3 regions of the Pseudomonas sp. S2_C03 genome follow, and region 1 is predicted to be linked to each of the others. Evidence: riboswitches for the same ligand, from Rfam matches in the RefSeq annotation. Region 1 holds a riboswitch; each other region holds the start of a gene.

Region 1 (4,207 bases):
ACCCTGGGCGCACTCCTGATCAGCCCATGTGCCTTCGCCATGGATGGAGAGTCCTGGTACTTCCAGACAAGCGCCTACACCAAACACTGGAAACCCGATCCTGATCACAACAACCGCCAAAAGCTGATCGGCGTAGAACGCAATCGTGAAGACGGCTCGCTTTGGGGAGGCGCGACGTTTCTCAACTCCTTCGACCAGCGCTCGTACTACGGTTATTACGGGCATCGTTGGGTGGCTGACGAGTATCCGGTGTACGCCAAGCTCAGTGGCGGTCTGGTTCATGGCTACAAAGGCAAATACAAGGACCGGATTCCACTCAATCGCTACGGCGTTGCACCGGTACTTGTTCCGGCGATTGGCACGTTTTACGGGCCGGTCGGTGCCGAGCTGGTAATCCTGGGTGGCGCTGCGGCCATGATTAATGTGGGTTACCGGTACTGACCATCGGGCGCCCGATATTTCCAAAGCGCCAAGCCTTCCGCGAGCCTCAGGGTGGCGCGCGTACCACGGGCCGGTTCACTCCATGCGGATACCGGTCAGCCCACCCTCCCCTGAAACCCAGCAATTTCCTCGGTTATTGACTGTAATCATTTTGTCATGATATCAGTTTGGCATTGCGCCAATTTTCGAGTATTTTGCCTTCCATTGTCCGATGTAGAGCTATGGAAAGCAGCAATGACCGCACAACCTTCAGCCGTAATCAAACAAGCGACTTACCTGGGCTACGAAATCCTCGTCGAAACGTTTGGCCCCATCAAAGTGGAACCCCGCGAGGCCCAAAGCCTGCAGAGCCATCACACCACGACCGTTTCGGTCTGGTACGACGGCCAGGAAATCCGGGAGGCGCGCGAGACGCCGGCGCTGAGGTTCGTGACCCGTGAGGATGCTGCAGAGCTGGGTTTGGAAATCGGCCAGATGATCGTCGATCAACGTCGCGAGTCCACCCCATCCAGCGTGACGGCCTTTAAACTGCCGCGTCTGCGGTTTTCGTTGCTCAGCTGACACACCAATGGGCTACTTGTCGTGACGCGGGTCATCCGCGTCATTGATGTACTTGAGCCCCAGAGGCCCGATCCCATACACCTGCGACACATACTCACCGGACTTCGCCCAGTGGGAAGTGCGGCGTGTTCGCCGGCAGCACGACCACACTGCCCGGCCCGTAGGCCACAAGTTTGTCGGCGTCGAAGGTGCTGCCCTGGCCGATATAGAACACGCCGGAAATGACGGTATAGATGCGATCTTCCGAGTGGGTATGCGGCATCAGTTTCAAGCCGTTCGGTACTTTGACCCTGACCACATAAGGCCCCGACTGACTCGGGTTGCCAACGATCACCGCCAGTTTGGCGCCGTCGGGGAACGCGGGAAAACCCTGCCATTGCACATCTTCGCTGCGCATTGACGAAAATTGCTTGTTGTCCAGCGCCTCGGCGTTCGCGGGAGCGCAGAGGGTGGTGGTCGTCGCGGCGAGAAGCAAGGCGTGGAGAGCGTGGCGTAAGCCAATGGTTTTCATGTGTGCGTTCCCTCAAAGCTGTCGCGGCGCACCGCCTGCGAACTGGAACGCGATGATAATTTTTGCCCGGGACGCGGATAAATCACGTCCCGGGCACTTCTGTTCTTACACCGCGTAACAAACTATCGAGGGTTGTTACGCAGAATGGAGAAGTTCAGCGCAGCGGCGACACAGAGCCAGGCGAGGTAGGGAAACAGGATCAAACCGGTAATCAGGTCCAGGCGCAGGGCCATGACGACCATGGCCGCGACCACCAGCCACAACACCACCAGAATCACCATCCCCGCCAACACGTGATGCGCGCCGAAGAATACCGGCGTCCACAAGGTGTTGAGCGCGATTTGCGCGGCCCAGAGTGCCAACACGATCTGGCTGCCGGGGATCAGGCTCAAGCGGTAGCCGGCCCAGGCGAGCAGCAGGTAGATGATCGTCCAGGCAACCGGGAACAACCAGTTGGGCGGCGTGAAGCCTGGCTTGACCAGCGACTGGTACCACTCGCCCGGCTTGAACAGCACACCGGTGCTGGCGGCCGCCGCGCAGGCCAGGAGGAAGATGAAGAAGGTCATGGTCATGATCGGTCCCTGTGTCGGTGTATTTGGAACTTGGACGGGTGCTGACCCGTTAAAAGTTCACGGCGTACAAGGTGAAAAAAACCACGTTCCCCCTCGGCGGCCTGATCGACTACCATACGCCGCCGGTTCCCGAACGGGACTAATAGGGAATTCGAAACGCCGCAACGGGCGTCAATCGAAACTGCCCCCGCAACTGTAGATGCTGAGCCTGCTCCTCGATAGTCACTGGACCTGATCCGGGAAGGCTGGAGCGTGGCGACGACGCATCAGTCAGGAGACCTGCCGGCCAAGCAAATCACTAACCGGCGGGGTGTCCGGGGAGGACATCCGTGCCGAGCGGCCTTGCCCAGCTTTTACAGCAGCGTTCGATGGTGTGTTTCCAGACCCGTACCGCGCCCGTTTCAAGTCCGGTTCAAATGGAGATTGCCCCATGCTGTTGCCCCGCCTTACTGCGCTGTTCACCAGCCTTGGCCTGTGCGCCTTCGCACAAGCCGCCCCGACGCAGTACCCGCTGACCATCGACAACTGCGGCACTCCCCTCACCTTTGCTCACGCGCCAACCCGCGCCGTGACGATTGGCCAGGCCGGCACCGAGATGCTGTATGCCTTGGGCCTGGGCAACAAGGTGGCCGCCACTTCGCTGTGGTTCAACGATGTGCTGCCGGCTTACAAGACGCAAAACGACAAGGTCGAACGCCTGGCGAACAACGAGCCGAGTTTTGAAGCCGTGATCGGCAAGCGTCCGGAACTGGTGACCGTGGAGTTCGAATGGATGGTCGGGCCACAAGGCGCGGTCGGCACCCGTGAACAGTTTCATGAACTGAAGATCGCGACCTACCTGCTCCCGTCCGACTGCGAGGGCAAGGACAATCGGGTAGGCGCCGACGGCACGCGCCTGGAGCCGTTTCGCATTGACACCATTTACAAGAGCATCGAGCAACTGGCACAGATTTTCGACGTGCAGGACCGTGGCGAGCAGTGGGTCACCGAGCTTAAAGCCAAGCTGGCCGCCTCCGTGGCCAAGGTCCAGCAAAAAGGTGTCAAACAGGCCAGTGCCCTGGTGTGGTTTTCCAGCACCGACATGAACGTCGATCCGTTTGTGGCCGGGCACAAGGGCATTCCGGACTTCATGCTCAGCACCCTGGGCGTGCGTAACGTGGTGGACTCCGATGAAGAATGGCCAACCGTGGGCTGGGAAACCATCGCCAAGGCCAACCCGACTTTCCTGGTGATCGCACGCATGGACCGTCGCCGCTTCCCGGCGGATGACCATGAGAAAAAACTGGCCTTCCTGCGCAGCGATCCGGTCACCCGCAACATGGACGCGGTGAAGCACAACCGCATCATCATCGTCGACGCCATGGCCTTGCAGGCCAGCGCTCGGATGTTCGACGGCCTCGAGCAACTGGCCACGGCCATCGACGGTTACGATCTGCCGAAATGACTGCAGCCTTGATACGTACATTGCTTGCGCTGGTGATGCTGTCGCTGGCGGTGCTGGCAGGTGTTGCCATTGGTGAAACGCCCATCGACCCGCTCGTGGTGCTCCAGGTGCTGGCCAATAAACTGTGGGGCGCGGGTTATGCGCTGAACCCCATCGATGAAGGCATCGTCTGGAACTACCGCCTGACCCGAGCGCTGGTGGCCGCCGCTTGCGGCGCCGGGCTGGCGACGTGCGGAGTCATCTTGCAATCCTTGTTGCGCAATCCGTTGGCGGAACCTTATCTGCTGGGCATCAGCGCGGGTGCTTCGACGGGTGCCGTCCTGGTAGCGTTGCTGGGTGTCGGCGCGGGTTTGCTGACGTTGTCGGCGGGGGCCTTTGTCGGCGCCATGACCGCCTTTGCGCTGGTGGTGTTGCTGGCGCGAGTCAGCGGTACGTCGGGGGGGACCGGGCAGATTATCCTGGCGGGCATTGCCGGGTCGCAACTATTCAATGCAATGACCGCATTCCTGATCACCAAGTCCGCCAGTTCCGAGCAGGCGCGCGGCATTCTGTTCTGGTTGCTGGGCAATCTCAGTGGTGTGCGCTGGCCGTCGGTGTGGCTGGCGGTACCGGTGGCCGTCGCTGGCCTGGTCGTGTGTTTATGGCATCGGCGTGCGCTGGATGCGTTTACCTTTGGCG
Region 2 (4,207 bases), 420 kb from region 1:
AATCGCGACCGAGCCAGCGACTCGCCAAACAGCGGAACAGGTCCAGGGCGTTGGCCATGCCGCCCTGGCGCAGGTAGTGCCAGAGCCGGTCACGCTCTTCGACCGCTACCGTGCTCAGGTCGCTGAGTTCGGGGTCCGGGCGGTCGTCACCGGGCACCAGAATCAATTGCACGCCGCGCCGGGACAGCTCGATCAGTTGCTCGACGCCATAGCGCCAATAGGCGATGCCGCCGTGCAGCGAAATCAGGATCACCTTGGCATGGCGCAACACTTCATCGACGTACAAATCCACCGAGGCGTGATTCTGCACCTGCATCGGATTGGCCAGGCGCACGCTCGGGTAATCGTCGGGTAACTGTTGCGCGGCCTCGGCGAGCAAGGCGAGGCTGGAGTCGCCACTGCACAGGATCACCAGCTCGGCGGGGGTTTGTCCAAGGTCGGCGATGTTGTCATCCGACACGAAACCGCCGGGCTGGGTCCTGAGCAGGTGCATGGGTTACACGCTGAGCGCGGCGCGCAGTTGCGCTTCGAGTTGCACGGCGTCCAGCGCCTGGCCGATCAGTACCAGGCGTGTGGTGCGCGCTTCATCGGCGCCCCACTGGCGGTCGAAGTGCTTGTCGAAGCGTGTGCCCACACCTTGGATCAGCAGGCGCATCGGCTTATTGGGGATCGCCGCGAAGCCCTTGACGCGCAGGATGTCGTGCTTGATCACCAACTGGGTCAGCGCATCCAGCAACAGGCTCTCGTCGGCCTGGGGCAATTCGATGGAGATGGAGTCGAACGCGTCGTGATCGTGATCGTCCTCGCCTTCGTGGTGGTGATCGTGGTGACTGTGACGGCTGTCGATGTGTTCTTCGGAACCAGCACCCAGGCCGATCAGCACATCGAGCGGCAAGCGACCGCTGCTGGCTTCGATGATCTTGACCGCCGGCGGCAATTCTTCGGCGACTTCCAGGCGCACGCGGGCCAGGTCTTCAGGGTTGATCAGGTCGGCCTTGTTGAGAATCACCAGGTCGGCGCTGGCCAGTTGGTCGGCGAACAGCTCGTGCAGGGGCGACTCGTGGTCCAGGTTCGGGTCGAGTTTACGCTGGGCGTCGACCTGATCCGGGAACGCGGCGAAAGTGCCAGCAGCGACGGCCGGGCTGTCGACCACGGTGATCACCGCGTCGACTGTGCAGGCGCTGCGGATTTCCGGCCACTGAAAGGCTTGCACCAATGGCTTGGGCAGTGCCAGACCAGAGGTTTCGATGAGGATGTGGTCGAGGTCGCCCCGGCGCGCCACCAGTTCGCGCATCACCGGGAAGAACTCCTCCTGCACGGTGCAGCACAGGCAGCCGTTGGCCAGCTCGAAGACACGACCGACGGCTTCTTCCTCGGTGCAGCCGATGGAGCACTGCTTGAGGATTTCGCCATCGATGCCCAGCTCGCCGAACTCGTTGACGATTACGGCGATACGACGGCCCTGGGCGTTGTCGAGCATGTGGCGCAGCAAGGTGGTCTTGCCCGAGCCGAGAAACCCGGTGACGATAGTGACGGGGAGTTTGGCCAGTGTTTTCATCGGATGCCCTTTGGCAAGGTGGCGGGCATACGGGACGACAAGCGCTGCAACAGCGGTGCGCGCAAGAGTTTCGCCACCGGATCACCCCGCCCGGTTGTAGTGAGAATCTGGATCGAGGCAGGTCTCCTGGCTGACAGTGTGCCGGGCGGTTGGCCCGGCATTCGCTGCGCCTTCCCGCGAACCCATTGTGCAGGGCTTGCAGTGGCGTGGCAGCGAACATCACCGTTCACAGTTGCGGGGGCAGCCGCGGCATTGACCGCGTTCCCTTCTTAGCTTCGACAATGGCGAAGAACCTCGAAGCGACAAGGCTACGCATGGTCTGTGGGCGGGTCAAATTCTTGTGGCGGCAATCGGGACGCCATCGCGGGCAAGCCCGCTCCCACAATGGGCCGGTGTCCGCAGTCCCCTGTGGGAGCGGGCTTGCTCGCGATGGGCGCGACCCGGTCTCGATTGACGGCAAAGCCGCCCCATGCTCTCCTACACGCCTTGTTACGGGTGCCCTTCACAGGGTGAAACGGGAAACCGGTGAATCATGTGCTTTACTCAAGCCCATGTCAGTCCGGTGCTGCCCCCGCAACGGTAAGCGAGCGAAGAATCAGATCCACTGTGCCGATCATCGGCATGGGAAGGCGATTCTTGCAGGTTTCGGCAGATGCCCAAGCCCCTCGCGAGCCCGGAGACCGGCCCGCAACACACAGTGACGATACGATCACGAAAACAACAAACCCGCGGTGGGCGGGCGCTGTTTGAACCTCTGCGTGCACGCTACGCAGGGTGTCTGCATGCGCTCTCGTCACCCTGACAGAACAGAGGGAAGCGCCATGTCGATCATCAGCAGCACCGGCCACGCACCGGCCAGCAGCCACACAACCACCCTGACCCAACGCCTGACCGTCGCCGTCTGCGCATCAATCCTGGGCGCGTGCCTGGTCTACTTCGCCGGTTTCTCGCACATCGAAGCGGTCCACAACGCCGCCCACGATACCCGCCACAGCGCCGCGTTCCCTTGCCATTGAGACCTGACGACATGATCAAGCGTATCGCGCAAACCGCAGGTTTTTCCGGACTGCTGGCCGCCCTGCTGCTCACGCTGCTGCAAAGTTTCTGGGTTTCGCCGCTGATTTTGCAGGCCGAAACCTACGAGAAATCCGAGCCTGCCGCCGTTGAAGTGCATGAACATGCTGCCGGCACGGCCGCGCACAGCCACGACACCGAAGCCTGGGAGCCGGAAGACGGCTGGCAGCGCGTGCTGTCGACCACCGGTGGCAACCTTGTCGTCGCCGTCGGTTTTGCACTGATGCTCGCCGGTCTCTACACCCTGCGCGCACCGACCAAAACTGCACAGGGCCTGCTCTGGGGCCTGGCGGGCTACGCCACTTTCGTGCTGGCGCCAACCCTCGGCCTGCCCCCTGAACTGCCGGGCACCGCCGCGGCGGATCTCGCGCAACGGCAAATGTGGTGGATCGGCACCGCCGCTTCGACCGCTGTCGGCATTGCCCTGATCGTGTTCAGCCGCCATTGGCTGATGAAATTGCTGGGCGTGGCGATCATCGCCGTTCCGCATGTGATCGGCGCACCGCAGCCGGAGGTGCATTCGATGCTCGCGCCAGAAGCGTTGGAATCGCAATTCAAGATGGCTTCGCAACTGACTAACGTCGCGTTTTGGTTGGCCCTTGGCTTGCTCAGCGCGTGGCTGTTCCGTCGTCAGAACCAGGCATGATCATTGAAAGCACAGCGCCGACCCTGGTGGTCGGCCTGGGCTGTCAGCGCGGCTGCCCGGTCGAAACGCTGCGCGCTTTGCTCGACCAGGTCCTCCAGGCTCATCAAATCGAACTGCGTCAAATACAGGCCCTGGCCAGCATCGACCTGAAACGTGACGAGCCCGGCCTGATCGAACTGGCTGCACAACTCGACCTGCCGCTGACGTATTTCAGCAGTGAACAACTGGCGCCCTACGAGCCGTGCTTAAGCCACCGTTCGCAGATCGCCTTCGAACGCACCGGCTGCTACGGCGTGGCCGAGAGCACCGCCCTCGCCCTCGCCGAACAACTCACTCAGGCACCGGCGACCTTGCTGATTTCACGACAAAAATACGCCCAGGCGACACTGGCATTGGCCGGCGCAGCGTAAAATCCCGATAATCCCCGCCCCTGAACATGAGCAATCTTCATCTGAAGCCTTGCCCAACCCTTTTTTGACAGGAAACGACGATGACCGTCTACTTCATTGGCGCAGGTCCTGGCGACCCGGAACTGATCACGGTCAAAGGCCAGCGCCTGATCCGCAGCTGTCCGGTGATCATCTATGCCGGCTCCCTTGTGCCCGCCGCCGTGCTGGAGGGCCATAGCGCCGAACAGGTGGTCAACAGCGCCGAACTGCACCTGGAGCAGATCATCGAACTGATCAAGGGCGCTCATGCCAATGGCCAGGACGTGGCGCGGGTGCATTCCGGGGACCCGTCCCTGTATGGCGCGATTGGCGAGCAGATCCGCTATTTGCGCGAGCTGGGCATACCATTCGAGATCGTCCCCGGCGTCACTGCGACGGCGGCCTGCGCCGCATTGCTGGGCGCAGAACTGACTCTGCCGGACGTATCACAGAGTGTGATCCTGACCCGTTACGCCGATAAGACCGCGATGCCGGTCGGTG
Region 3 (4,207 bases), 1.1 Mb from region 1:
GGCACGATCCACTTCCCAGATTGCCGCGCGTCCTTCTTCCTTGTCCATGCCGTTTTCGCCGACGTTACTGTTGGAGCCCACCGTGACGTACAGCTTGCTGCCGTCCTTGCTTGCGATGACGTTTTTTGTCCAATGGTGATTCAGCGTGCCACCCGGCAGGTCAATCACCTTCATGGGTTGGGATTTGATCGTGGTGTCGCCTTGCTGGTAATTGAAACGCAGCAGTCTGTCGGTGTCGGCGACGTACAGGTCATTACCGACCAGTGTCATGCCGAAGGGGGAGTTGAGGTTTTCCAGGAACACGGTACGGATTTCGGCGATGCCATCGTGGTCTTTGTCGCGCAGCAACGTGATGCGGTTGGGGCTGGGTACGGCAGCCCCGGCACGGCTCATGACTTTCTTGGTGATCCAGCCCTTGATGCCTTTATCGTCATCGGGTTTGGGCGGCGCATTGGTTTCGGCCACCAGCACGTCGCCGTTGGGCAGTACGTAGAGCCAGCGTGGGTGATCGAGGCCTTCGGCAAATGCAGCCACCTGAGTGCCCGCTGCTGCCGTCGGTTTGGCGCCGGCCGGCCAGCCGATGGCCGGGGCGATGTTCATTGTCGGGAACAGTGTCTTGTTCGGTTCTGGCAGTTGCGGGGATGGGCCGGTGCCGTCGGAGACCTGCAGGGTGGAAGTTTCACCGCAGGCAGCGAGCCCGGCGGCCATGGTGATGACGAGAGCGAGCTGGGGCTTGCGCATGCTGAACTTCCCTAAGAATGCAGTGATCTGATCAGTAGAGAAGCGCAAGCCCGAGATGGTTCAACCGGTCAGCCGTGAGCTTCCTTGAACAACACCGCGATGCCCGGATGATAGTTGCCCGCTTCGTTGCGTAATTTGCGGTAGGCGTAGGGGAAGTACCAGGCGACCGCGCAGGAATGTTCTTTTTGCAGGTCATCGACCATGTCCTGCAGCTCTTCCGGCGTGGCGCCGTGCTGGGCTTTTTGCGGGGCCACGAACAGGCAGCCCAGTTTCAGGTCGCTGCTGTAGCTGATGCGTTTGGCGTCGCTGGTGATTTCCGCCAACGCCTGGGTCAGGTTGAGACTGTTGACCCGTGGCCAGCGTTGGGTGGCCTGAAGATACGCGCGCGTTTCGCTGGAGGCGATGAACAGATTGGCGCGGGCGTTGCGTTCGCCTTCCTCAAGCTGCTTGCGGGTCTGGGTGTCTTGCAGGGTGACCATTTCGGCCATCCAGGCGGCGGCCGCGAGCAAACCCAGATTGGCTTTTTCGTCGTACCAGTAAGGTGTGTCGTTATCGCCCCGTACGGCGTTGTAGCGGTCTATACAATCAAACCAGCGTTCCAGCAGCGGGCGCAGGAATTCCAGTCGCGGATTGCTGATAATCATGCCTTGCATGGTGCTCACCCTTGTTCTTGTGATGTGGGGTTGTGGCTCTTTGATATCACTGCTGGGAGTCTGGCACAAGATTGGCGTCATTTTATTGATCGACGGCAGTTATTCATCCGCCAGCCTCCCGGCTTTAATTGACGCTCCACCCCCAACCCTCTAACCTTCGCGGCTTGTTTCAGGTGCTCTGTGACCCAGGTCGGCAGAGTGAAACAGGGAAGCCGGTGAGTGCGTGCACGATCCCGGCGCTGCCCCCGCAACGGTAAATGAGTGAAAGCTGCGCCTTGAGCCACTGTGTCGATCGCGACATGGGAAGGCGCGCAGTCCGGCGTGATGCCGCTCATGAGCCCGGAGACCGGCCTGATTCAATCCAGCGACATCACGGTGGGCGATGTCGGGCTTCTTGCCATCTGTTTCTTGTGCCTGCCCGCCGTTATCCCGCCTCAACGGAGAGCTCCCCCATGACCGATACCCCAGATCGTGACGAACGCCATTTGGCGCGCATGTTGCGTAAAAAAGCCGTGATCGACGAACGCATCGCCAACTCGCCAAACGAATGCGGCCTGCTGCTGGTGCTCACCGGCAATGGGAAAGGCAAAAGCAGCTCGGCGTTTGGCATGCTCGCCCGTTCCATGGGCCATGGCATGCAGTGCGGCGTGGTGCAGTTCATCAAGGGTCGCAACAGTACCGGTGAAGAATTGTTTTTCCGCCGCTTCCCGGAGCAGGTGCGTTTCCACGTGATGGGCGAAGGCTTTACCTGGGAAACCCAGGACCGCCAGCGTGACATCGCTGCCGCCGAAGCGGCCTGGGCGGTGTCCCGCGAGTTGCTGCGCGATCCGTCGATTGGTCTGGTGGTGCTGGATGAGTTGAACATCGCTCTCAAGCACGGCTACCTCGACCTCGATCAGGTCCTCAGCGACCTGCAAGCGCGTCCGCCGATGCAGCACGTGGTGGTGACCGGCCGCGGCGCCAAACCCGAGATGATCGAGTTGGCCGACACCGTTACCGAAATGGGCATGATCAAGCACGCCTTCCAGGCCGGTATCAAGGCGCAGAAGGGCGTTGAACTGTGAGTGAGCCACGTCATTGCCCGGCGGTATTGATTGCCGCGCCGGCCTCCGGTCAGGGCAAGACCACCGTCACCGCCGCCCTGGCGAGGTTGCATCGCAACCAGGGGCGCAAGGTGCGCGTCTTCAAGTGTGGCCCGGACTTTCTCGACCCGATGATCCTCGAGCGCGCCAGCGGTGCGCCGGTGTATCAATTGGACATGTGGATGGTCGGCGAGCAGGAAAGCCGGCGACTGTTGTGGGAAGCCGCCGCCGAGGCTGACCTGATTCTCATTGAAGGGGTCATGGGCCTGTTCGACGGTACCCCGTCCAGCGCCGACCTGGCGCGTCACTTCGGTGTGCCTGTACTCGCGGTGATTGACGGCACGGCCATGGCGCAGACCTTTGGCGCCCTGGCACTGGGCCTGGCCCGCTATCAACCGGACCTGCCGTTTGCCGGTGTGCTGGCCAACCGGGTCGGCACCCTGCGCCATGCGCAATTGCTCGAAGGCAGCCTGACCGAAGGTTTGCGCTGGTACGGCGCGCTGTCCCGGGAAACCGGAATCGAGCTGCCGAGCCGACACCTGGGCCTGGTTCAGGCCAGTGAATTGAACGATCTGGATCTGCGTCTCGATGCTGCTGCCGATGCCCTGGCCAGCAGTTGCGAAGTCGCGCTGCCGCCCGCCGTGGCGTTTGCGGCCCCCGAAGTGATCGCGGTCGATCCTTGGCTGGCCGGCGTGCGCATTGCCGTGGCGCGTGATGAAGCCTTTGCGTTCACCTATGGCGCCAGCCTGGACCTGCTGCGGGCGATGGGCGCCGAGTTGGCATTCTTCTCGCCGATTCGTGACACGCAACTGCCGCTCGCCGACAGCCTCTACTTGCCCGGCGGTTACCCGGAACTGCACCACGTGGCGCTGGCGCAGAACACGTCGATGCTAGAAGCGATCCGCGCCCACCATGCAGCCGGCAAACCGTTGCTGGCCGAATGCGGCGGCATGCTCTACCTGCTTGATTCGTTGACGGATGTCGAGGGCACTCGCGCCGAGTTGGCCGGCTTGCTGGCGGGGGATGCGGTGATGCAGAAACGCCTGGCGGCGCTCGCCTTGCAGGCGGTTGAATTACCGGAAGGCTCGCTGCGCGGGCACACCTATCACCATTCGCTGACCACCACCGGGCTGGCTCCGATTGCTCGCGGCCTGAGCCCGAACGGGGGGCGCGGCGCGGAGGCCGTTTATCGTGAGGGGCGGATGACGGCTTCTTATGTGCATTTTTATTTTCCGTCAAATCCTCCTGCGATTGCTGCGCTTTTTGCGCCGGACCTTACGGACGCCATCGCGGGCAAGCCCGCTCCTACAGGGGGCGAGTGTATTGGTGTAGGAGCGGGCTTGCCCGCGATAGGGTCATGACCGATAACGCCTTCTCCGAGGCCGAACGCCAAGCGGTCTACCGCGCCATCGCCGAACGCCGTGACATGCGTCACTTCACGGGTGGCACCGTAGAACCTGAGCAACTGCGGCGCCTGCTCGAAGCCGCACACCAGGCGCCGAGCGTTGGCCTGATGCAGCCGTGGCGTTTCATCCGCATCAGCGACCGCAGCCTGCGCGGCAGGATCCAGTCGCTGGTGGAGGAAGAGCGCATGCGCACCGCTGAGGCCCTCGGCGAGCGCAGTGACGAATTCATGAAGCTGAAAGTGGAAGGTATCAACGACTGCGCCGAGGTGCTGATTGCGGCGCTGATGGACGACCGCGAACGGCATATTTTCGGCCGCCGCACGTT

The links. Region 1 has a riboswitch for cobalamin ahead of AB4N64_RS11555 (ABC transporter substrate-binding protein). Riboswitches for the same ligand answer to the same signal wherever they lie in the genome.
Region 2: linked by a shared signal. The riboswitch ahead of cobW (cobalamin biosynthesis protein CobW) and the one ahead of AB4N64_RS11555 (ABC transporter substrate-binding protein) in region 1 are both predicted to bind cobalamin.
Region 3: linked by a shared signal. The riboswitch ahead of cobO (cob(I)yrinic acid a,c-diamide adenosyltransferase) and the one ahead of AB4N64_RS11555 (ABC transporter substrate-binding protein) in region 1 are both predicted to bind cobalamin.

The regions. Positions count from the first base shown of each region.
Region 1 is NZ_CP162766.1:2,560,771-2,564,977, forward strand. It holds gene AB4N64_RS11535 (sn-glycerol-3-phosphate transporter) at 1-441, shown strand, start outside; gene AB4N64_RS11540 (hypothetical protein) at 676-1,002, shown strand; gene AB4N64_RS11545 (cupin domain-containing protein) at 1,097-1,513, opposite strand; gene tspO (tryptophan-rich sensory protein TspO) at 1,636-2,079, opposite strand; cobalamin riboswitch at 2,192-2,386, shown strand; gene AB4N64_RS11555 (ABC transporter substrate-binding protein) at 2,516-3,529, shown strand; gene AB4N64_RS11560 (FecCD family ABC transporter permease) at 3,538-4,207, shown strand, end outside.
Region 2 is NZ_CP162766.1:2,137,045-2,141,251, reverse strand. It holds gene cobN (cobaltochelatase subunit CobN) at 1-493, opposite strand, end outside; gene cobW (cobalamin biosynthesis protein CobW) at 497-1,558, opposite strand; cobalamin riboswitch at 1,658-1,870, opposite strand; cobalamin riboswitch at 2,035-2,261, shown strand; gene AB4N64_RS09785 (CbtB domain-containing protein) at 2,380-2,574, shown strand; gene AB4N64_RS09780 (CbtA family protein) at 2,586-3,278, shown strand; gene AB4N64_RS09775 (cobalamin biosynthesis protein) at 3,275-3,688, shown strand; gene cobM (precorrin-4 C(11)-methyltransferase) at 3,769-4,207, shown strand, end outside.
Region 3 is NZ_CP162766.1:3,710,072-3,714,278, reverse strand. It holds gene AB4N64_RS17110 (PQQ-dependent sugar dehydrogenase) at 1-741, opposite strand, end outside; gene AB4N64_RS17105 (hypothetical protein) at 810-1,394, opposite strand; cobalamin riboswitch at 1,549-1,763, shown strand; gene cobO (cob(I)yrinic acid a,c-diamide adenosyltransferase) at 1,847-2,458, shown strand; gene AB4N64_RS17095 (cobyrinate a,c-diamide synthase) at 2,455-3,837, shown strand; gene bluB (5,6-dimethylbenzimidazole synthase) at 3,834-4,207, shown strand, end outside.